Regions from separate parts of the Nocardia sp. NPDC050378 genome, predicted to be linked through region 2. Evidence: riboswitches for the same ligand, from Rfam matches in the RefSeq annotation. Region 2 holds a riboswitch; each other region holds the start of a gene.
The links. Region 2 has a riboswitch for S-adenosylmethionine ahead of AB0I35_RS21880 (LLM class flavin-dependent oxidoreductase). Riboswitches for the same ligand answer to the same signal wherever they lie in the genome.
Positions count from the first base shown of each region.

Region 1 (7,839 bases), on a different contig from region 2:
GTGTGCGGCCTCGGCCTCGCAGGTCTTGCCGTCCGGGGTGAGCAGCACCGAGGTCATCAGGCCGAGCGAGCCGAAACCCTGGGCGACGGTGTCGGACTGCACGTCGCCGTCGTAGTTCTTACAGGCCCACACGTAACCGCCCTCCCACTTCATGGAGGAGGCGACCATGTCGTCGATGAGGCGGTGCTCGTAGGTGAGGCCCGCCGCGTCGAACTCGGCCTTGAACTCGGCGTCGAAGACTTCCTGGAAGGTGTCCTTGAACATGCCGTCGTAGGCCTTGAGGATGGTGTTCTTCGTGGAGAGGTACACCGGGTAGTTCTGCTGCAGGCCGTAGTTGAACGAGGCCCGCGCGAAGTCCTCGATGGACTTCTTGAAGTTGTACATACCCATGACGACGCCGCCGTCCTCGGGCATCTTCACGACCTCGTGCACGATCGGCTCGCTGCCGTCCTCCGGGGTGAAGGTCAGCGTGACGGTGCCCGCCTCGTAGACCTTGAAGTCGGTGGCGCGGTACTGGTCGCCGAACGCGTGGCGCCCGATGATGATCGGCTTGGTCCAGCCGGGCACCAGGCGCGGCACGTTGGAGATGATGATCGGCGCGCGGAAGATGGTGCCACCCAGGATGTTTCGGATGGTGCCGTTGGGCGAGCGCCACATCTTCTTGAGACCGAATTCCTTCACCCGCGCTTCGTCGGGGGTGATGGTGGCGCACTTCACGCCGACGCCGTGCTTCTTGATGGCGTTCGCCGCGTCGATGGTGACCTGGTCGTCTGTCTTGTCGCGGTACTCGATACCGAGGTCGTAGTACTCGAGATTCACGTCGAGATAGGGATGGATCAGCTTGTCCTTGATGAACTGCCAGATGATCCGGGTCATCTCGTCGCCGTCGAGTTCTACGACGGTGCCTTCAACCTTGATCTTGGACATGGATCTTCGTGTCCTCCTCGGTGGGTGCCCTCATTGCACGGCCGGGCGAACACGCTTGTGAGCGGACCCCAGCAGTTCCAACAGACAACGTATATGCCCCGCGTTGTCTGCGGGACGTGTAGGTGCAAACATGACGAGCGTACTGCTGCCCGGGACCTCACCGCGACGGGAGGTCCCGCTGTGCGGCACACCTCGAAACTACTCCGCGCACCCGCACCCCATCCGCCGTCGATCGGTTACCGGACGGTAACCCCGGCGATGGCCTCGCGGACCTGCCCGTCCCTGGTCAGACGACAATCGGCGCGGCCGTCGCGCGCTCGTCGCCTTCGATCAGGTTTTCCGGCTTGTCCTTGATCATCAGGGCGATCACCACGGCCGCGGCGAGGAAGAAGCCCGCCCCGACATAGAAGGCGACGTCGTAGCTGTAGATCGAGGCACGTTCGACGAGATGGTCGACGGTGGGGTGCTCGGCGATGTAGTGCTCGGCGGCCTGCACCGACAGCGTGGTGAGCAGTGCGGTACCCACCGCGCCGCCGACCTGCTGGGCGGCGTTGAGCAGGGCGCTGGCCACACCGGAATCCTCGGCGCGCACCTGGTGCAGCGCGACGGCCTGCATACCGACGAACAGCGGGCCCATGCCGAAGGCCATCACGACCTGGGCGGGCAGCACGCTCAGCGCGTAACCGTCGCCGTAGCTCAGCTGCGCCAGCCAGACCAGCCCGATCACGCCGAGCAGGGCGCCGACCACCATCACCGGGCGCGGGCCGAACTTGGGCAGCAGCGAACTGGTGATGCCCGCCGCGATGCCGATGCCGATCGGGAAGGGCAGGAACGCGATGCCCGCCTCGAGCGGCGAATATCCCAGGGTGTTCTGGTAGTAGAAGCTGAGGAACAGGAACATGGCGAACATCGCGATGGGGATCAGCAGCGCGGTGAGCAAAGCACCGCCGCGGTTGATCTCCCCGGGAATACGAAGGGGCAGTAGCGGATTCGTCGATCGGGCCTCGATGACGACGAAGACCAGGAGCAACGCGCAACCGGCACCGAGCAGTCCGAGGGTGCTCGGCGCCAGCCAGCCGTGCTCGGCGGCCCGGCTGAATCCGTAGACGATCGCGACCAGACCGAGAGTCACGGTGACGGCACCGGGCAGGTCGTAGCCGCCGGTGCGCGGTGCGGGGATGTCACGGGCGATCACGGCGAGCGCACCGGCCACCGCGACCAGGGCGATCGGGGTGTTGATCAGCAACGTCCACCGCCAGGACGCGAACTCGGTGAGCGCGCCGCCGACGATCAGCCCGAACGCCACCCCACCGGCGGTGATCCCGGCGAACACCGCGAACGCGCGCGCCCGTTCGCGCACGTCGGTGAAGATCACCGACAGCAGCGACAGCGCCGCGGGCGCGAGCAGGGCGGCGAACGCGCCCTGGAGTCCACGGCCGAGGAACAACTGCACGGTGTTCTGCGCCAGGCCCGCCAGCGCCGAGGCGACGGCGAAGCCGACGAGGCCGACCAGGAAGATGCGGCGGCGGCCCAGGTAGTCGGCCATCCGCCCACCGAGCAGCAGCAACCCGCCGAAGATGAGCGTGTAGGCGGTGATGGCCCACTGTTTATCACCGTCGGTGATGGCGAGGTCGCGCTGGGCGTACGGCAGCGCGATGGTGATGACGGTGGCGTCGAGCACCACCATCAGCTGCGCGGCGGAGAGCACGACGAGCGCCCACCATCGCATCGAATTCGCCGGGGCTGCAGCATATTCGGATTTCAGTTCGGTGCCGGTCACCTGGGCTCCTCATCACTCGGCATGCGTCGGCCAATCCTGGCACCGTGCGACAATTGGCGTCAAGAGAAATTTGTCTGAACGCGCCACTTGGCAGGTCGCGCCAGCTTGCCATGCTGAAACGCTAAGCTGGCGAAATGCTCGACTCGACCACTCCGACCGCCTCCGACCGGCCGGCTCCGCCGAGCCTGCGCGAGCGCAAGAAGGCGCAGACCAGGGCCGCGATCGTCGCGATCGGACTCGACCTGTGCGATACCCAGGGCTTCGACGCGACCACCGTCGAGCAGATCGCCGCCGGAGCCGACGTATCCCCCCGCACCGTCAACCGGTACTTCGCGCTCAAAGAGGACATCGTGCTCGCCCCGATCGACGACTTCGGCCACGCCGTCGCCGTCGCGCTGCGCGGCCAGCCCGATACCGGCAACGAACTGCGAGCCCTGTGCGGCGCCTACCTCCAGGTGGTCGAGTCCGAGGCCGATGCCGACGGTCTGCGGTTCCTGCACCAGTTCCTGCAGACGCAGCGGATCATGCGGGCCAGCCAGGCGGTCAACGCGCGGGCCCTGGAATACGCGGAGAAGAAGAACGTCGCGGTGTGCGAGGAACTGGCCCGGCGGATGGGGACCACACCCGACGATTTTCTGGTGAAGCTGGTCGCGGGCACGTGGCAGACGCTGTGTCACCTCGCGGTCGCCGACACCGAGCACGTACTGCCCACCTCACCGGAGGCGGCGGTGCGGGTCACCCGCGAAGCGATCCTGCGCGCCTATCACGGATTGCGGCAGGTCTGCGGCGCACCGGGCGACGACACACCCGGCTTCGCCGCACCGGCGGCACGGTGATGTGAGGCAGGAAACGCGGGGGAAGTTTCCCCACCGGCGCGATGTCCGGTTAACATGTCGTCCAAGGTCATGAGTACCAGCGCGAAGCCCCGGCTCGCTGGTCGGCAACCCTCCAGCTGCGGTGGGGTGCTCCGGGTGATGACCGGGCTCCCGAAGGTCGGGAGCAAGCGCGCATTTCAGGAGGCCCCCATGTGTTGTTGTCCGTCGATCCGCCCCAGCTGAACCCTGACGCACAACCCCTGGAGCATTGACCATGACCGACGCCGCCCTGCCCGAGAACTGGTCGTTCGAGACCAAGCAGATCCACGCGGGCCAGGCCCCCGACGCGACCACCAACGCGCGGGCACTGCCGATCTACCAGACCACCTCCTACACCTTCCGCGACACCGAGCACGCCGCCGCGCTGTTCGGGCTCGCCGAACCGGGCAACATCTACACCCGGATCATGAACCCCACCCAGGACGCGGTGGAGCAGCGGGTCGCCGCCCTCGAAGGCGGTGTCGCGGCGCTGCTGGTGGCCTCGGGCCAAGCGGCCGAGACCTACGCCATCCTGAATCTGGCAGGCGCCGGTGACCACATCGTGTCCAGCCCGCACCTGTACGGCGGCACCTACAACCTCTTCCACTACTCGCTGCCCAAGCTCGGCATCGAGGTGTCGTTCGTCGAGGACCCCGACGACCTCGCGCAGTGGCAGGCCGCGATCCGCCCCAACACCAAGGCGTTCTACGGCGAGACCATCGCCAACCCGAGCAGCGCGGTCTTCGACATCCCGGGTATCGCCGGGGTCGCTCACGACAACGGGCTGCCGCTGATCGTGGACAACACCGTCGCCACTCCGTACCTGATCCAGCCGCTGGCCCACGGCGCCGACATCGTGGTGCACTCGGCCACGAAGTACCTCGGTGGCCACGGCGCGGCGGTGGCGGGCGTGATCGTCGACGGCGGCACCTTCGACTGGACCGTGCGTGACGCCGAGGGCAACGCCCGGTACCCCGGCTTCACCGAGCCCGATCCGAGCTACCACGGCGCGGTCTTCGCCGATCTCGGTGCCCCGGCGTTCGCGCTCAAGGCGCGCGTGCAGTTGTTGCGCGACCTCGGCGCGGCGGTGTCACCGTTCAACGCCTTCCTGATCGCCCAGGGCATCGAGACGCTGAGCCTGCGGGTGGAACGGCACGTGAGCAACGCGGTCGAGGTGGCGAAGTTCGTCGCCGCGCAGCCCGGTGTCGACGCGGTGCACTACGCGGGACTCGAGTCCTCGCCCTGGCACGAGCGGGCCAAGCAGCTGGCACCCAAGGGTGCGGGCGCGATCGTGTCGTTCGAGCTGGCAGGTGGTGTCGACGCGGGCAAGAAGTTCGTGGACGCGCTCAGCCTGCACAGCCATGTGGCTAACATCGGTGATGTGCGTTCTCTCGTGATCCACCCGGCGTCGACCACGCACTCGCAGTTGACACCGGAGGAGCAGCTGGCCGCCGGCGTCACTCCCGGCCTGGTCCGGCTCGCGGTGGGTATCGAGGGAATCGACGACATCCTGGCCGATCTGCGGGCCGGTTTCGCGGCGGCGACGACGTGACTGTGAGCACCGAATCGCCGATCACCCGTCCCGGCACCGGGGTGGCCCTGCTGCCACCACCGGACGGGCGACTCGGCGTGGTCGCCATCGGGGACGTGACGCTGGAGAACGGCGCGGTCGTCCCCGATGTGCGGCTGGCGGTGCAACGGTGGGGTGAGCTCTCCCCCACGCTCGACAATGTGGTGCTCGTCGAACACGCGCTCACCGGCGACTCCCATGTCGTCGGTGGGCCCGACGGGGCGCCCGGCTGGTGGGAGGGCATGGTCGGGCCCGGCGCGCCGATCGACACCGACGAGTGGTGTGTGATCGCCACCAATGTGCTCGGTGGCTGTAAGGGCAGCACGGGCCCGTCTTCGCTCGCGCCCGACGGAAAGCCTTGGGGCGCACGGTTTCCCTGGGTGACCATTCGCGACCAGGTGACCGCCGAGGCGCAGTTGCTCGACCTGCTCGGCATCGAGCGGCTCGGTGCCGTCGTCGGCGGGTCGATGGGTGGCATGCGGGTGCTCGAGTGGATCATCGGGCATCCACAGCGGGTGTCGGCGGCGCTGGTGCTCGCCGTCGGCGCACGTGCCACCGCCGATCAGATCGGCACTCAGACCACCCAGATGGCCATCATCACCGCCGACCCGGACTGGCAGGACGGCAACTATCACGGCACCGGGCGCGCGCCGATGACGGGCATGGGCCTGGCCCGGCGCATCGCCCATCTCACCTACCGCACCGAGGGCGAGCTCGAGCACCGCTTCGCCAATCACGCGCAGGGTGACGAGGACCCGTGGGCGGGCGGCCGGTACGCGGTGCAGAGCTATCTCGAGCACCAGGCCGACAAGCTCGGCCAGCGTTTCGACCCGGCCACCTATGTGCTGCTCAGCGAGGCCATGAACCGGCACGACGTGGGCCGCGGCCGCGGTGGCGTGGCCGCCGCGCTGGCCTCGACCCAGGTTCCGTGCGTGGTCGGCGGCGTCGACTCGGATCGCCTGTACCCCTTGCACACTCAGGCCGAGCTGGCCGAAGGTCTGCCCGGCTGTGCGGGTTTGGAGATCGTGCACTCCCGCGACGGGCACGACGGCTTCCTCACCGAGGCCGCGGCGGTGTCCAAACTGCTCACCGAAACGATGCGATTGGCCCGCGAAAACCGCTGAGCGCGTTCAGGACGCGGTGAGCAACGCGGGCCGCACGTAGGGTTCGCACGGGTACTCCTGCGGCGAGCCGACCGTCGGCCTGCCGAGCATCTCGGCGACGGTAAGCGTCAGTTCGCCGGCAATTCGGCATCCATGACTACACCGGGCGGCGCCTGGCGTCCTCGATGCGATTGATGTTCGTCTCGATCCATTCGCGCAGGGCCGTGATCGGTTCGCGCAGGCTGCGGCCGAGATCGGTGAGGGCGTACTCGACGCGCGGCGGCACCGTCGGATACACGGTGCGTTCGACGAACCCGTCCGCCTCCAGTTGCCGCAGGGTCTGGGTGAGCATCTTCTGCGAGATGCCGTCGATGCGGCGGCGCAGATCGGTGTAGCGCAAGGTGCCCTCTGCGAGCGCGTCGACGATCAGCACGGTCCATTTCCCCGCGATGGTGTCGAGTACCTCGCGCGTCGGGCATTTCGCCGAGTACACGTCGGCCGGTAGTCCGCTGAGTTCGTGAATGGTGGCCACCCGATCGAGCTTAACGCACTTTCAGGTGCCTACTTCCCAATCGAATGTAACTCTCCGATAGTTAGAAACATGATCACGCAGACACTTTCGGTCACCGACGCCATCCGCACCCGTCGCACGGTTCGCCACTACCGGCCCGACCCGATCCCGCCCACCGTCCTCGACGAGTTGCTCGACCTGGTCGTGGAGGCGCCGAGCGCATGGAACATGCAGGACCGGTCCATCGTCCTGGTACGCGGCGAACAGGGCCGGCGAGCCCTGTCGGAGGCCGCATTCGGGCAGCCACAGCCGTTGGAAGCGCCCGCGGTACTGGTTTTCGTCGCCGACCCGAACGCTTGGCGCGGTGCCCGGACCGATATCGCGGAGCGGGCCGTCGCCAACGGGGCGTGGAACGAGGAGTTCCGGGCGATGTTCGACGGGCGCGCGGAGTACCACTCGCTGAGCGAGCGGGGGTTGCTGCGCGAGAACGCGGTGAAGAACGCGATGATCGCGGCCACCTACGTCATGCTCGCCGCGACCGGACTCGGTTTGGCGTCGGCACCGATGAACGGGTGGGACGAGGCGGCGGTGAAACGCGCGGTCGACATCGACCCGGAATCGGACCTGGCGATCGCCGTGCTGGTGACGGTCGGATACGGCGCCGGGACTCCGCCGCATCCCGGGCGCAGGCCCCGTCCGCAGACGGTGTTCGCGGAGCGCTACCCGACGCTCAGCTGACGCCGAGGGTGTTGATGGTGGCCGCGAGGAAGACGATGGCGCTGCCGAGGGCGGTGAGCCAGGCGACGTCGAAGGGCTTGCTGCGAACCGCGAGCAGGCCGACCTGCACGGTCGGCAGGCACAGCCGGAACGCGGCGGCCACCAGAGCCGCGCTGCCGAAGATGAGGGCGCCGCGTCGCCAGCGGTCCCAGGCGACGAACGCGACCGCGATCACGATCAGCACGCTCACCACGGTCATCGGCAGGTGGCTGCGCAGGTACTGCTGCCACGCGCTCAGCCGCACGACGCGATGCTTGCCGGTGGTCTGCGCCTCGTTCACGATGCCGATTGTCGCAGTGCGGCGCGCTGTCCGCACA
Region 1 covers NZ_JBFAKI010000020.1:39,695-47,533, forward strand. Annotated here, with positions in the region: gene AB0I35_RS28715 (NADP-dependent isocitrate dehydrogenase) at 1-927, opposite strand, end outside; gene AB0I35_RS28720 (MFS transporter) at 1,214-2,707, opposite strand; gene AB0I35_RS28725 (TetR family transcriptional regulator) at 2,842-3,543, shown strand; SAM riboswitch class IV at 3,609-3,719, shown strand; gene AB0I35_RS28730 (bifunctional o-acetylhomoserine/o-acetylserine sulfhydrylase) at 3,797-5,113, shown strand; gene AB0I35_RS28735 (homoserine O-acetyltransferase) at 5,110-6,255, shown strand; gene AB0I35_RS28740 (helix-turn-helix domain-containing protein) at 6,392-6,766, opposite strand; gene AB0I35_RS28745 (nitroreductase family protein) at 6,836-7,483, shown strand; gene AB0I35_RS28750 (DUF3017 domain-containing protein) at 7,476-7,802, opposite strand.
Region 1: another riboswitch for S-adenosylmethionine. It lies ahead of AB0I35_RS28730 (bifunctional o-acetylhomoserine/o-acetylserine sulfhydrylase); the one in region 2 lies ahead of AB0I35_RS21880 (LLM class flavin-dependent oxidoreductase).

Region 2 (7,839 bases):
ACGTGCTCGCCCGCGAATTCGATACGACCGGAATCGATCCGCGCACTGTCACCGAGCAGGCCGATCACCGCATGGGCCAATGTCGACTTCCCCGAACCGGATTCGCCGACGAGCGCGACGACTTCACCCGCAGCCACCTCGATGGACGCACCGCGCAGCGCGGCCACGGGACCTGCTCCCGAGCGGTAGGAGACGCGCAGATCCTCGACACGCAGCAGCGGTCGGTTCCGCGCCCCGCCGTCCGAGACCGGCACTGTCGGCGGCGAGGTGTCCGCCGCCGAACCCGACGTCGTGATCGTCACGGCCGACTCGTTCATCGCTGATCGCTCCTTCCGGCGAATCGGCCGACCCGTTGGGCGGCCAGCACCACGGCGACGATGACGAGGCCGGGCAGGGTGGTGAGCCACCATGCGGTGGCGAGGAAGTTGCGGCCCTCCGAGATCAGCGAACCCCATTCGGGTGTAGGCGGTTTCGTGCCGTAACCGAGGAAACTCAGCGACGAGACCGCGAGCACCGCCATCCCGAACTCGACGGCGGCCAAGGCCAGCACCGGCTGGACCGAGTTGGGCAGCACATGTCGTAGCAGGACCGCGTACCAGCGCACCCCCGACGCGTGCGCCGCCTCGACGTAGGGCGCGTGGCGCACCCGCAGCACCTCTGAACGCATCACCCTGGCGAAGTTCGCGATCAGCGAGATACCCACGGCGAGAGCGACATTGCGCGTGCCGAAGCCCAGCGCGGTCACCAGCGCCAAGGCCATCAGCAGCGACGGGATCGACAGCAGCACGTCTACCACCCGCATGATCGCGGTATCGACGATCCCACCTGCCGCTCCCGACAGCAGCCCGAGCAGCGAACCGACCACCAGCGCGATCCCGACCGCGGTGAGGGTGGCGGTGAGGGACAGCCCCGCACCGTGCACCATTCGCGTGTACAGGTCGCGCCCGAGATTGTCGGTGCCGAACCAGTGTGCCGCGCTGGGCGCCTGGAACTTCTCGCCGGGCACTCCGGCCAACGGATCACCCGGCGCGAACGCCGACGGCACCACCGCCCACCCGACCGCGATCACCAGCACGACGGCGGACAGCGCGAGTCCGAGGTGCCCGCGGAGCCGGCCGCCGATCCGCGCCCCACGGCGGACCTCGCCGTCCCCACGGCGGGCGATGCCGACCTTCGCCGCGGGCAGCTGGGTGACCGGCTGTGCCGGCGGATCGGCGGACGTCGTGTCACTCTGTCGATCGGCGCGCTGCAGTATCGCCATCGTCATTCCTCTCGCCCGCCGTGCGGGACAGATCGCGGCGAACCGATCGAGCTCTCTGCTGCCGGTACGAGGTCCCGGGTTCGCCGGGCGGCACCGGCGCCGGTGATCCGCGGATCGAGCAGCGGGTACAGCAGGTCGACGGCCAGGTTCACGACGACGAAGACCAGCGCCGACAACAGCACCACCCCCTGTACGACGGGGATGTCCTGATTGAGCACCGAGGTCTGGGTGAGCCGCCCGACGCCCGCCCGGGCGAACACCGACTCCACCACCACCGAGCCGGCCAGCATGGTGCCCACCAGTACTCCGGCGATGGTGAAGGCGGGCACGCTCGCCAACCGCGCCACGTGCCTGCGCTGCACCCACCAGCGCGAAGCGCCCTTGGCCAGCGCCACCTCGGTGAACGGCTGGCGCCACGTCTGGGTGAGCCCGGCGGCGAGCACCTGCGCGATCACCGCGCCGATCGGGAGGGCGAGGGTCAGCGCGGGCAGGATCGTGCCGCGCAACCCCGTGCCGCCGAAGGCCGGGAACCAGCGCAGCTGAAACGAGAACAGCTGCAGCAGCAACAGCCCGGTCCAGAAGGTCGGCACCGAAACACCCAGCGGCGGTAGTGCACTCAAGGCGTTGCGCAGCCACGGCCGACGCGTGTAGGTGGCGGCGAACGCCAGGGCCGTTCCACCGATCACGGCGAAGAACAATGCGAGCGAGGCCAACCCGAGGGTGGCGGGCAGCGCGTCACCCAGCGCCTCGGTGACCGGCTGTCCGGTGTTGACCGAACGGCCGAGATCACCGGTGAGGGCATTGCCGAGCGCGGTGACGTACTGCTCCCACAGCGGCTTGTCCAACCCGTAGCGGGCCTGCAGCTCCGCGATCGCCGCCTTGTCGACGGGTGTGCCGGAACCGGAACTGTCGGCCGCCATCGAGACCGGGTCGGCGGGCAGCAGATACAGCACCACGAACGACACCGTGAACGCCGCCCACAGCACCCAAATCGCTTGCAGTACTCGCGAACCCACGTATCGCACGATGGGCCGCCGGATCAGCTCAGTCATCGCCGTGACCGCTCAGCCAGGTGTCGAAGAACTGCAGCCGCGCCGAGGCCTCGAACTTCAGGTCCTGAGTGTGGGCGGCGGCACCGATCGCCTGCGACAACTCGATCGTCGGCACGTAGAGCCCGTTGTCGAGGATCTCCCGCTGAGCGGTCGCGATGAGTGCCGCCCGCGCCACCGGATCGTTGGTGGCCAGCTGCTGATCGAGGGCGGTGTCGAGAGCCGGAACCGGCCCGCGCACCGACAGATTGCGGCCGGTGAGGGCGAACGAGGTGCGCAGGATGTCACCGTCGGCGCGGGTGGAGTTGCCGTAGACGGCGTCGTAGTCCTTGCTGTTCTGCCGGGCCGTCTGCTCCGAGAACGACACCAGGTCGAGTCGCAGATCCACCCCGACCTGCCGCAACTGCTGCTGCACCAGCTCCAGAATCGCCTGGTTACCCGCGAACACTTGACTGAAGGTCACCCCGAAGCTCAGGCGCTCACCGCCCTTCACCCGGATACCGTCGGCGCCGGGCAGCCAGCCCGCCTGATCCAGAATCGACTTCGCCTTCGCCGGGTCGTAGCCGAGCCGGGCCGAGAGGTCGGTATAGGCCGGGGTCGACGCGGCCAGCACCGAGGTGGCGGGTTGGAACTGTGGGCTCAGGACGGTGTCGATCAGCTGACGCCGGTCCAGCGCGGGCAGCAATGCCTGCCGCACTGCCGGATCACGCAACGGCCCACGCGTCACATTGGGGTGGAAACCGAAGACCAGGCCCGGGTTCGATGTCGAGAGCACCCGTCCGCCGACCGCCTCGATCTGCGGCGCGTCCTGCGGCAGGGCATCACTGATCGCGTCGAGCTGACCGGAAGCCAGACTGCCCGTACGCACCCCCGACTCGGGCACGACGGTGAACTCGATCCGGTCGAGATAGGCCTCACCCTCGTGGGCGAAAACATCTGAGCCCCAGCGGTATCCGGCGCGTTTGGCCAACGTCACCGAGACGTCCTGCTGGTACTCGGCATAGGTGAACGGTCCGCTGCCGATGTTGTCGCCCGCGCAGCGCGCCTCCGCCGGCTTCGCGTTGGTCGACGGGGCGAGGATCCCCAGCTGCGAGGTCGAGGACGCCTGCAGGAATTGCGCGTTCGGTGTGCTGAATTCGACCCGGGCCGTGAGCTTGTCGACCACGGTGGTGCCGATGTAGTTGGCGAGGTAGCTCACGCCGAGCGGCGCTTTGGCCCCACCGAGCCGGACCACGGCGTCGAAGGTGTCGCGCACCGATTCGGCGGTGAGCGGCGAGCCGTCGCTGAAGGTCACCCCGTCTGTGAGGGTGAAGGTGAAGACCTTCGCATCGGGGCTGACCTCCCAGCTGCGTGCCAGCCACGGGGTGATCGCCCCGGTCGCCGGATCCTGATCGGTGAGCGAGTCCACGATCTGCCGGGTCACGTAGATGGTCTGATTGCTCCCGGCCTGGGCGGGATCCGAGCACGACGGTGCCTGCGAGAGCCCGTAGCGCAGGGTGCCGCCGGGTTGCGGGGGACCGGCTGGTCCGCCGCCTGCGGTGTCCCCGCCGCCGCAGGCGACCACCGTCGCGGTGGCGGCGAGAACACCGGCGAACGCGGCGATGCGATGTCGAATCACGAAACAACTCCAGCGAATTCACGGCCTGCGGCCAGGGGACGGCTCGGGATGCGGCGGCGCAACTCCGGCGCCACCTCGGCCTGGAACAGTTCGAGACTGTCCAGATAGTCGGACTCGGCTCGGCCCTCACGATCGGCGGACAGGTGGATCACCTCGTGCCCGAACTGCTCGTGGTACCGGCCGACCTTGTCGATCACCTGCTCCGGACTGCCGACCAGGGCGGAGGAACGGGCGAGGAAATCCTCGAGGGTCTCGAAGACCACCGGATTGCCCACCTGCCGCTGCAACGCGGTGCGCGCCTCGTAGAGCGGGCGATACACCTCGACGGCCTCCTGGGAGGTCCGCGCCACGTGCAGACCGGCCGTGCCCGCACCGACCAGGGCGTCGGCGGGGTCGCGCCCGTAGTCCACCCAGCGCTGCCGGTAGTGGCGGATCAGCTCGGCGTACGGCTCGATCGGGTGCGTGACGTTCGCCGAGAAGACCGGGTCGCCATGGCGCGCCGCCAGCTCCACCGATTCCCGGCTCGTCGCGCTGCCGTGCCAGATCCGCAGCTTCGGCTGCAACGGGCGCGGCAATGCTCGTGCGTCGGTGAGCGGCGGCCGGAATCGGCCCGACCACGTCACCTCGTCGCGGTCCCACAGTGCCCGCAGCAGTTCGTAACCTTCGCGGTTACGGTCCCACTGATCCTCGGTCGTCACGTGGTAGAGCTGCGCCTGGGCGGTGCCGTTGCCCTTGCCGATGATCAGCTCGAGCCGTCCGTCGGACAGGTTGTCGAGCGTGGCGTAGTCCTCGAAGGCGCGCACCGGGTCGAGCAGGCTCAAGGTGGTGACCGCGGTGAACAGGGTGATCCGCGAGGTGACCGCCGCCAAATGGCTGAGCACCACCGGGGGCGCGGCGGACAGGAACGGGTCTTCGTGCCGTTCGCCGACCGCGAACCCGTCGAAGCCCAATTCCTCAGCGCGCCTGGCCTGTTCGACCACGTCACGGAAACGGTCACGGGTGCTCGGCACGACGCCGGTCACCGGATCGGGAACCCGGGTGATCAGCGTCATGAGCAGGAATTTCATCGATCTCCTCCATCGAACCCGGCAGAAGCACCCACACCCGGACAGACCGGGCGGGTTGCTGCGACGTCGTAGAGCCAGGTCTCTCAGTCGCTCTGGATGGTGCGCCCGCTGCCGAAGCGTCGAGCCGGATCAGCATGTGGCACAGCTGTGATGACGCACAACGGTAGAAATCAGCGTGAGCGCAGCGGTTGGAATCGGATGCGGGTGCGGGCACAATCGCCGACGTCGGGCCCGGTCGACCCACCCCAGGCCCCCGCTGTGGCGGTACGCGACGCGCCGAATACCCGGTCACTTCACCTGCGCGGATTCACCGGATCGCGGGAGTAATCTCGGCCTTCTCAGCGTCGATGAGGAGTTCGCCGTGACTGTTGCGCGTCGTCTGACCACACTGACCTCGCTGACGGCCTGCGCCGCCGCCGTGCTGCTTGCCGCCCCCGTCGCCGCCGACCCACCGGTGCGGCCCGCCGTCACCCGCGACGCCCCGGCCACACCCGCAGCGGGCCCCGGCGATCTCCTCGCCGCCTATCAGACGGTCGTCGAAACCCTCGAGGCCCTCGGCATCCAGCCCTTCCTGTACCCGACGGTCGCCGCGAACTGTTCCGGTGACGGTCTCGGCCTGGTCCCGGCTGTCGCGGGTGCGGTTCCCGGCCCGTGGCCGACGAACACCCTGCCGATCCCCGGACTCGATCTCACGGCCGTGAAATCAGGCCAGACGCTGTTCACCTTCCTCCCGTACGGCCTGGAACCGGACACGGCCGCCACCAAGACTTCCGGTATGCAGGTGGCCTGGCTCAATATCAGCACCGGGCGCGGTGGGCTGGCCTCGATGGGGACGATCGCCGACATCGTCCGGGCGATGGTGCCGCCCGAGGTTCCCGTCGAACTCCGGCCGCTCGCCGAGAACGTCATCCGCGATTTCCTGCGCACCGCGATCCCGGTCGGCGGTGTGCGCGCGGTCCCCGTCGACACCGGGAAGGGCACCGTCCTCGCCGCCGTCTTCGGTACCACCGACAACGCGGGCCGCTCGTGCTTCTTCTTCCCGACCGTCGGCATCACCGAGGTCGCCTGATCCGGTGTCCGCGAGGGGCGGACCGTCGACAGCGCACGTCTTCCGGTGGGCACACCGAGCGGTGTTGGATACCTGGGCCGTGGGTCAGCCGTGACGAGCGAGCGGCGTTTCCGGTGCGACGAGGGGTCGCTGCTTCCAGCGCAGCCGCCCCGTGCGATGCAGGCGGTGCGAGCGGGCCCACAGGGTGAGGTAGTAGCCGACGGACACCGGATGGGCCAACGCCGAGCCGAGGTCGGCACCGGTGGGTGGGCGCCGGGTTTCGACGGCTCGGGCCGTGAGCCGCCCGGTGACGGCGGCGAGGTAGCCGAGCAGACCCGCCCGGCGCACCCGGCCACGACCGGCGAGAACCGCCAGCGGCGGAATCCAATAGGCAAGGGCGGCAAGGACACCGATGGCCGCACCGGTGTCGACCCGGCCGCCGTAGGCCGACCACAACCAGCGGGTGTAGCCGCCGGCGAGGTCGTCGGCGCCGGTGTACATGCGGGTGCGGGCGGCGGGTCCGGCGGTGACGAGCGCGGTCCGATGACCCGCCCGGCGCAGCGCCCGCGCGAGATCGAGGTCCTCGGTGGCACTCGCCGCCACACCGGCGTGACCCCCACCCGCCCGATACGCCGCGGCGTCCACGGCGAGGAACTGCCCGCACGCCACCGCCGTCGACGGCCGCAAGCTGTGGTTGGCCGGACCCACCGGGAGCGTCGACGCCCACGACCAGGCGAGCAGCGGCTGAACCAGCTGCTCGGCGACCGAACCCGAATCCTGCGCCGGCCACGCCGACACCAAACCCGCACCGCGCTTGCGCAATTCGGTCACCGCGGCGGCGATCGCCTCCGGTTGGAGGCGCACATCGGCATCGACGAAGACCAGTGCCGCCGCATCGGTCCTGGCGGCCAGTCGCGCACAGGCGGCGGCCTTCCCGGTCCATCCCGGCGCCGGGTGGGCGGCCGAGCGGAGCACGGTGAATCGTTCGTCGCCGCCGATCGCGGCGAGTGCGGCCTCGTAGGTGCCGTCGGTGGAGGCGTCGTCGAGGATCAGCACTCGCAGCCGCGGCACCCCGGTCTGGGCGCGCAGGTCGGCGATGAGCTCGGGGAGCCGCAGGGCTTCGTCACGGGCGGGCACGCACACGGTGACCGGTTCGATCACTCCCGACACCTGCCGGGGCAGGGTGCGCAGGGTGGCGAGGTTGTAGGCGGCGGTGCCGGCGCCGAGCACGGCGAGACCGGTGCCCGCCCAGGTCAGGTAGCGTCCCGCCGCGCCCATGTCAGCGGCCCAGCCTGCGCTGGGTGATCTCGCGCCACATCTCCGACGGCGAGAAGTTGGGGCGCGGCGCGTTCGGCGGGCGCGGGTTGCGATCGCGGTAGGCGAGACCGGCGATCATCGCGGCCACGGCCAGGGTGATGCCGCCCATGATGCCCGCCCAGCCGGCGAACGAACGGGTATTGGGGTCGGCGTATTTGACCTCGGCGCGCAGGGTCGAGGACTCACCGGCGGGCAGCTTCCACGACACGGTGTTGTCACCCTCGCGGGTGCCGTTGGTCTTGGCGACACGCGAGGGGAACGCGATGGAGAACTGCACGTCCGACCCGTGCGGCGGCACCGACTCGAGGTCGACGCGGCCGGTGAGACTCACCAGGTCGCCGTTGCGTTTGAACTCGAGGGTGAACATGCCCTGGGTCTGATCCGACAGGCTGCCGAGCTGGCTGACCTCACCGAAGGTCAGGTCGTCGAAGAACACCTGCGTGCCGACGTAACCGTCCTGGTTGTACGGGTCGATGCGC
Region 2 covers NZ_JBFAKI010000010.1:84,790-92,628, reverse strand. Annotated here, with positions in the region: gene AB0I35_RS21900 (ABC transporter ATP-binding protein) at 1-317, opposite strand, end outside; gene AB0I35_RS21895 (ABC transporter permease) at 314-1,261, opposite strand; gene AB0I35_RS21890 (ABC transporter permease) at 1,264-2,289, opposite strand; gene AB0I35_RS21885 (ABC transporter substrate-binding protein) at 2,306-3,928, opposite strand; gene AB0I35_RS21880 (LLM class flavin-dependent oxidoreductase) at 3,925-4,995, opposite strand; SAM riboswitch class I at 5,002-5,098, opposite strand; gene AB0I35_RS21875 (hypothetical protein) at 5,357-6,064, shown strand; gene AB0I35_RS21870 (glycosyltransferase family 2 protein) at 6,149-7,321, opposite strand; gene AB0I35_RS21865 (DUF3153 domain-containing protein) at 7,323-7,839, opposite strand, start outside.

Region 3 (7,839 bases), on a different contig from region 2:
ACTGATCCTCGTGCACCAGCACGCCGTCCATATCGGTCAGATACGACAAGATCTGTTCGTCCTTGGCGGTCACCAGCTAATCATCCGCTAAAACCCGGCGCGGTGGGAGACGAAACGGTGACGGTGCGGATCGCGGGCCGCACGCTAGGGTCGAGGAGGCAGCGGTCAGCGGAGGAACAGGAGTGGCTGGAATGGTCGATCTCAAGCTCGGGTACAAGGCGTCGGCGGAGCAGTTCGGACCACGAGAGCTGGTCGAGTTGGCGGTGGCCGCCGAGCAACACGGCCTCGACAGCGCGACCGTGAGCGACCACTTCCAGCCGTGGCGCCACAACGGTGGCCACGCCCCGTTCTCGCTGGCCTGGCTCGCGGCCGCGGGCGAACGCACCGAGCGCATCATGCTCGGCACCTCGGTGCTCACCCCGACCTTCCGCTACAACCCGGCGGTGATCGCGCAGGCCTTCGCCACCTTCGGCTGCCTGTACCCGGGCCGCGTGATGCTCGGTGTCGGCACCGGCGAGGCGCTCAACGAGATCGCCACCGGATACAAGGGCGAATGGCCCGACTTCAAGGAGCGTTTCGCCCGGCTGCGTGAGGCCGTGCGGTTGATGCGCGAACTGTGGCTCGGCGACCGCGTCGATTTCGACGGCGAGTACTACCACACCGTCGGCGCCTCGATCTACGACGTGCCGAAGGACGGCATCCCGGTCTACATCGCGGCGGGCGGCCCTGTCGTCGCCAGGTACGCGGGCCGCGCCGGTGACGGTTTCATCTGCACCTCGGGCAAGGGCATGGACCTCTACACCGAGAAGCTGCTGCCCGCCGTCGCCGAGGGCGCGGCCAAGGCCGAGCGCGACCTGTCCGCGATCGACAAGATGATCGAGATCAAGATCTCCTACGACACCGATCCCGAACTCGCCCTGGAGAACACCCGCTTCTGGGCGCCCCTGTCGCTGACCCCCGAACAGAAGCACGACATCACCGACCCCATCGAGATGGAAGCCGCCGCCGACGCCCTGCCCATCGAACAGGTCGCCAAGCGCTGGATCGTCGCCAGCGACCCCGACGAGGCCGTCGCCCAGATCAAGCCCTACCTAGACGCGGGCCTCAACCACCTGGTCTTCCACGCCCCCGGCCACGACCAACTCCGCTTCCTCGACCTCTTCCAGCGCGACCTGGCTCCCCGTCTGCGCGCGCTGGGCTGACCTGCCGCGACCATGGTCGTCGTCATGTTCGAGGAGCTACCGAGCCCGCGGCCACGTCGGCACTAGTGTGCGCCTTCGCCGGGTCGATCCACCCGAACTAGCTCAGCGCGTGGTCGAGGTCGCCCAGGAGGTCTTCGATGTCTTCCAGGCCGACCGAGATGCGGACCACGCCGTCGGAGAGACCGATGGAGGCGCGGCCTTCGGGGCCCATGGCTCGGTGGGTGGTGGTGGCGGGGTGGGTGATCATCGTCTTGGCGTCGCCGAGATTGTTGGAGATGTCGATGATGCGCAGGCGGTTGAGGACCTCGAAGGCTCGCTTCTTGCCGTCGTCGCCGTGCAGGGCGAAGGTGACGACGGTGCCGCCGCCCGACATCTGCTCCTTGGCCAGGGCATGCTGCGGATGTGACGGCAGGAAGGGGTACTTCACCCATTCCACCGACTTGTTCGTCTCCAGGAACTCGGCGACCCGCAGTGCCGATTCGGTCGACTGACGCACGCGAAGCGGCATCGTCTCCAGCCCCTTGAGCAAGGTCCAAGCGTTGAACGGACTCAGCGCCGGACCGGTGTGGCGCATCAGGGTTTTCACGGGACCATCGATGTAGTCCTTGGCGCCGAGGATGGCGCCGCCGAGGACGCGGCCCTGGCCGTCGATGTGCTTGGTGCCGGAGTAGACGACCACGTCGGCGCCGAGTTCGAACCCGCGCTGCAGCAGCGGGGTGGCGAAGACGTTGTCCAGCACCACTTTCGCGCCTGCGGCGTGGGCCAGTTCGGTGACCCTGCGGACGTCGACGAGGGTTTGCATCGGGTTGGCCGGGGTCTCGAAGAACACGGCCTGGGTGGGTACCGACAGAGCCTGCTCCCACTGCGAGAGGTCGTCGCCGTCGACGAAGACGGTCTCGATCCCCCAGCGCGGCAGGATCTCGTTGCACACCACGAAGCAGGAACCGAACAGACTGCGCGCGGCGACGAGCCGGTCGCCTGCCTTCAGCAGCGCGCCCAGCGCGGTGAACACCGCCGACATGCCCGAGGCGGTCGCGAACGCGGCCTCGGCGCCGTCGAGCAGGCGGATGCGCTCCTCGAACATGGCCACCGTCGGGTTGCCGAAGCGGGAGTAGACGAAGTGTTCGACATCGCCGGTGAACGCGGCCTCGGCGGCCTCGGCGTTCTCGTAGACGAAGCCGGAAGTCAGGTAGAGCGCCTCGGACGTCTCGTCGAATCCGGAACGACGCAGGCCACCGCGCACGCCGAGGGTGGCGGGACCGACCCCTTCGGGCAGCGGCTTGTCGAAGGAACCACCGGTGATCATGCGAAGTCTCCTAATGCCTGGCGCCACGGCAGGCCGACGGCGCGCCAGCCGGTGCTGCCGCGCTGCCCGAACGCGTCGGGGCCGCCCTCGAAACCGTCGAGCACGTTGTAGGACGGGGTGATCCCCGCCGCGGTGGCCACCGTCGCCGCGTGCGCCGAGCGCTGACCCGAGCGACACAGGAACACCACGGGTGCGTCGGCCGGGCGGTCGGCGAGGACCTGTTCGAGCTGCTCACCGAAGCGCGGGTTGCGCGCGCCGGTGCCGTCGACCCATTCGATGAAGTGCGCGGGGCGCTCGATGGAGCTGGTGTCGGGAATGCCGATGTGGGCCCACTCGCCTTCGGTGCGCACGTCGACCAGCACCGCGTCGGGATGCTCGGTCAGGATTTCCCACGCCTTCTCAGGGGTGATGTCGCCGGCGTAACTCATGTCGATCCTCCTGCGTGAATCCGCTCTTGCCGAGGCGGGGGAGTCCAGCACACGGCCAGGTCGTCACCCGGAGCACCCCACCGCGGAGGAGGGTTGCCGACCAGCGAGCCGGGGCTTGACGCTGGTACTCATGACCTTGCGATCTGAGATTGCCCCGGCACTGGTCACCGTGTCAAACCCCTCAGGGGGTGCACACCAGCCAGGCGCCGTCGACCCGGGTGAGATTCCAGGTGCTCGACGTCGCCTGCCCGCCCACCGAAACCGTGGCGTCGATCTTGGCCCGGTTGCCGTTGACGGTGGCGTTTGAAAAGCCCTTCTTGTCGATCGTCACCGCTGATTCCGGGCCGCCGAGCCGTTCGGTGAGACCCGATTTCGCCTCGTCGAACCCGGGGCACGCCACCCCGGGCGGCGGACGCTGATCGGTGCGCGAGCGCGCGTCGATATAGTTGGTGACGGCGGCCGCGAGCCGATCGGCCTCTGTGACATTTTTCTCAGCGGGTGCGAGGAGCCCGCCGACGACGATGCTGATGAGCACGACGACCGCGATCACCGCGGCCGCGACGAACGGGACGATGGACCGCTTGTCGGTCTGATCGACCTCGATGGGCTGATCGTCCGAGCCTGTTTGCTCCTCGCTCATGTGGTAATCCTGACAGACCCGGGCCGGGCAGCTACACCGCGCGCCGGGTTGCCGCAACACCGCAGCTAGAATCGCGTTGATTACGGCCTGCCGCCGACGAGGACGGCAGCGGCCGGTAGCCGGTTTCCGACTTAGCCTAAGCTAAGTTGACGCCGTCACATCGTTTCTCGACCAAAGGGTGCGCGTAGACAATGACCGAACAGACAGCGACTCGCCCGCTTCGCATCGCGATCGTGGGTGCGGGACCGGCCGGTATCTACGCCGCCGACGCGTTGATGAAGTCCGACGCCGAGGTCAGCATCGACCTCTACGAGCGCATGCCCGCGCCCTTCGGTCTCATCCGCTACGGCGTCGCGCCCGACCACCCGCGCATCAAGGGCATCATCACCGCCCTGCACAAGGTGCTCGACAAGGATCAGGTGCGCCTGCTCGGCAACATCGACTACGGCACCGACATCACCCTCGACGACCTGCGGCAGTTCTACGACGCGGTGATCTTCTCCACCGGTGCCAACGCCGACCGCGCGCTGCCGATCCCCGGCATCGACCTCGACGGTTCCTACGGCGCCGCCGACTTCGTCTCCTGGTACGACGGGCACCCCGACGTGCCCCGTTCGTGGCCGCTGGATGCCGAGAAGGTCGCCGTGCTCGGCGTCGGCAACGTGGCCCTGGACGTGGCGCGCGTGCTCGCCAAGACCGGCGACGAGCTGCTGCCCACCGAGATCCCGCCGAACGTCTACAAGGGGCTCAAGGAGAACAAGGCCGTCGAGGTGCACGTCTTCGGGCGTCGCGGTCCCGCGCAGGCCAAGTTCACCCCCCTCGAGCTGCGTGAACTCGACCACTCGCCGACCATCGAGGTGATCGTCGACCCCGAGGACATCGACTACGACGAGGGTTCCGAGGCCGCGCGCCGCAACTCCAAGCAGGTCGACATGGTCGCCAACACCCTCGAGCAGTGGGCCATCCGCGACCAGGGCAACCGCCCGCACAAGCTGTTCCTGCACTTCTTCGAGTCGCCCGCCGAGATCGTCGGCGACGAGAACGGCCGGGTCGTCGGTCTCAAGACCGAGCGCACCCAGCTCGACGGCACCGGCAACGTCAAGGGCACCGGCGAGTTCAAGCAGTGGGACGTGCAGGCCGTCTACCGCGCCGTCGGTTACCTGTCACAGAACATCAACCAGCTGCCGTTCGACGATCAGGCAGGCACCGTGCCCAACGAGGCCGGTCGCGTGATCGCCGACGAGAGCGCCGAGGGTGCGGCCCGTTTCATGCCCGCCACCTACGTCACCGGCTGGATCAAGCGTGGCCCCGTCGGCCTGATCGGCCACACCAAGGGCGACGCCAACGAGACCATCGCCTGCCTGCTCGACGACGCGAAGAACTTCACCCCCGCGCCGAAGCCCGAGCTGGACGCCGTCACCGAGTTCCTCGAGGGCAAGGGCATCCCGTTCACCACCTGGGCCGGCTGGTACCGCCTCGACGCCCACGAACGCGCCCTCGGCGAGCCCGAGGGCCGCGAGCGCGTCAAGGTCGTGGAGCGAGAAGACATGCTCCGCGCTAGCGAGCCCCACAAGGCCTGACAGCGATGACAAGGCCGGTGGACGCGAGAGCAGAACCCTCGCCCACCGGCCTTTTCCGCGCGTACCCGCCTGTTTTCTCGGTCGAAGTCGGCCGATCCGCCTAGCTCGAGGCATCCTGTACCAGTGTTCGACGCGCATGTTCACATCATCGATCCGCGGTTTCCGCTGATCGAGAACGAGGGCTACCTGCCGGAGCCCTATACGATCGCGGATTATCGAAAACGGATGGCGCACTTCGATGTACGCGGCGGAGCCGTTGTCAGCGCATCGTTCCAAGGCACCGATCAGACGTACCTGAAGGCCGCCCTGAGCGAGCTCGGCCCGGAGTGGGTCGGCGTCACCCGCCTGGATCTGGATGCCGGTGACGAGGAGATCCTCGATCTGGACCGGGCAGGCGTACGGGCGATCCGGTTCAACCTCAAACGCGCCGCCGCCGACATCACCCAGATGACCTTGCAGGCCCTGCGCGCCCATGAACTGGCCGGATGGCACGTGGAGCTCTACATCGACGGGCAGATGCTCGCATCGTTGCAGCCGGTGATCTCCAAACTTCCCGCGCTGTCCATCGATCATCTCGGCATGTCCGCCGAGGGTCTGCCCTACCTGCTGGATCTCGTCGACCGCGGCGCGAAGGTGAAGGCGACCGGGTTCGGCCGAGTCGATATGGACGTGGCCGAAACGCTGCGCCGCATCCACGCTGTCAACCCCCGCGCACTCATGTTCGGTTCCGACCTGCCGGGCACCAGGGCGGGCAGGCCGTTCGAGGACGCCGATATCGACCTGATCTGCCAGGTCGTCGGCGCCGACATGTACGCGGTCCTCGAGGACAACGCCCGCGAGTGCTACCGCCTGCCCGCAGTGAGCCGGCCGAATCCGAAACCGGTTGCTGCCCGCGACAACCCGACACTTCCGATCCCCCGGTCGGCCCTCCCCGGGGCGGGCGACGACCAGACGCGCCCACTGCCGATCATCGAAAGACCTTGATCGCGAGCCGTTACCGGTTCCCGGCGCGCCGATCCCGAGCACGCGGCCGGCTGACCACGCTCAGACCAGCACCGCCCCGACGAGCCAGACGCCGGAGGCGATGAGTGCGCCGAACAGTTCGACCAGCATCGACAGTCCGACACCCTTGAGCGCGTGCATCGTCGCGGGCCAAGCGGTGTCATGCGTCTTCAACCGCTGCAGTTCCGCCACGTACACGCCGAGCACGAACCCGATGAACAACCCGACCACCGGGATCACGAAGAACCCGACGATGCCGAAGACGGCACCGACGAGCAACGCCCGATTCGACACGCCCGCTTCGCGCATCCGGCGCCCCGGCCAGGTGTATTTCACGACGCCCGACAGGATCAGTGCCACCGAGGCGATGGCGAACACCATCCAGGCACCCGCACCGCCGGTGAGGAACGCCCACACCGCGACGGCCGCGAAGATCAGGATCACCCCGGGCAGGATGGGCACGATCACGCCGATGATGCCGACCAGAATGACGAGGCCGACGAGGACCTCACCCCATACGCTCACTGCCGGGTTCCTCCCATATCGCGCCGAGTCGCGCTCGGCGAATTCTCGCGCATGGTCTACCGGTGCCGCCACCCCGGCGCTATTGTCGGATTGTCAATACCGTTCGACGACGAATGAGGTCACCACGTGAGCACCACCGGTCAGGGCCCCCTCGCGGGCATCAAGGTCATCGAGCTGGCCGGGATCGGCCCGGGCCCGCACGCCGCCCTGCTACTGGCCGATCTCGGCGCCGACGTGGTGCGGGTGCAGCGGCGTGGACAGCTGCCCGGCTTCCTGGAACGCCCGCAGTGGCGCGGGCGCACCATCGTCGAAGCGAATCTGAAGGACCCCGCCGACGTGGCCAAGGTGCTCGACCTGGTCGAGAAGGCCGACGTGCTGCTCGAGGGCTTCCGGCCCGGCGTCACCGAGCGGATGGGTCTGGGCCCCGACGACGCGCTGGCGCGCAACCCGCGCCTGATCTACGGCCGGATGACCGGGTGGGGCCAGTACGGTCCGATGGCCGATCGCGCGGGCCACGACATCAACTACATCTCGCTCACCGGCGTGCTCAACGCCATCGGACGCAAGGGCGAGCGGCCGGTGCCGCCGCTGAACATGGTCGGCGACTTCGGCGGCGGTTCGATGTTCCTGGTGACCGGTGTGCTCGCCGCGCTCGTCGAGCGCGCGACCTCGGGCAAGGGACAGGTGATCGATGCCGCGATGGTCGACGGGGCACTTGCCCTTTCGCACTTCGTGTGGGGCATGCGCGGTGTCGGCCTGTGGTCCGACGAACGCGGCGAGAACCTGCTCGACACCGGAATGGCGTTCTACGACACCTACGAAACCGCCGACGGCAAGTACATGGCGGTCGGCGCGATCGAGCCGCAGTTCTACGAGCAACTGCTCGCCGGTCTCGGTATCGACCCGGAGGGCCTGCCGCAGCAGCTCGACCCGGACGGCCAGGAGCAGCTACGCAAGTTGTTCACCGAGAAGTTCAAGAGCAAGACCCGCGACGAGTGGACCGCGATCTTCGAGGGCACCGACGCCTGCACCACCCCGGTGCTCACCTTCACCGAGGCCACGCGCAACGAGCACATCCGCGCCCGCGAAGGGCTGATCGAGATCGAGGACGTGGTGCAGCACGCGCCCGCGCCGCGGTTCTCGCGCACCCAGGGCG
Region 3 covers NZ_JBFAKI010000001.1:616,662-624,500, reverse strand. Annotated here, with positions in the region: gene AB0I35_RS02895 (HAD-IIA family hydrolase) at 1-73, opposite strand, end outside; gene fgd (glucose-6-phosphate dehydrogenase (coenzyme-F420)) at 192-1,202, shown strand; gene AB0I35_RS02885 (O-succinylhomoserine sulfhydrylase) at 1,300-2,508, opposite strand; gene AB0I35_RS02880 (rhodanese-like domain-containing protein) at 2,505-2,936, opposite strand; SAM riboswitch class IV at 2,954-3,072, opposite strand; gene AB0I35_RS02875 (hypothetical protein) at 3,118-3,576, opposite strand; gene AB0I35_RS02870 (FAD-dependent oxidoreductase) at 3,768-5,156, shown strand; gene AB0I35_RS02865 (amidohydrolase family protein) at 5,280-6,140, shown strand; gene AB0I35_RS02860 (DUF456 domain-containing protein) at 6,201-6,683, opposite strand; gene AB0I35_RS02855 (CaiB/BaiF CoA-transferase family protein) at 6,810-7,839, shown strand, end outside.
Region 3: another riboswitch for S-adenosylmethionine. It lies ahead of AB0I35_RS02880 (rhodanese-like domain-containing protein); the one in region 2 lies ahead of AB0I35_RS21880 (LLM class flavin-dependent oxidoreductase).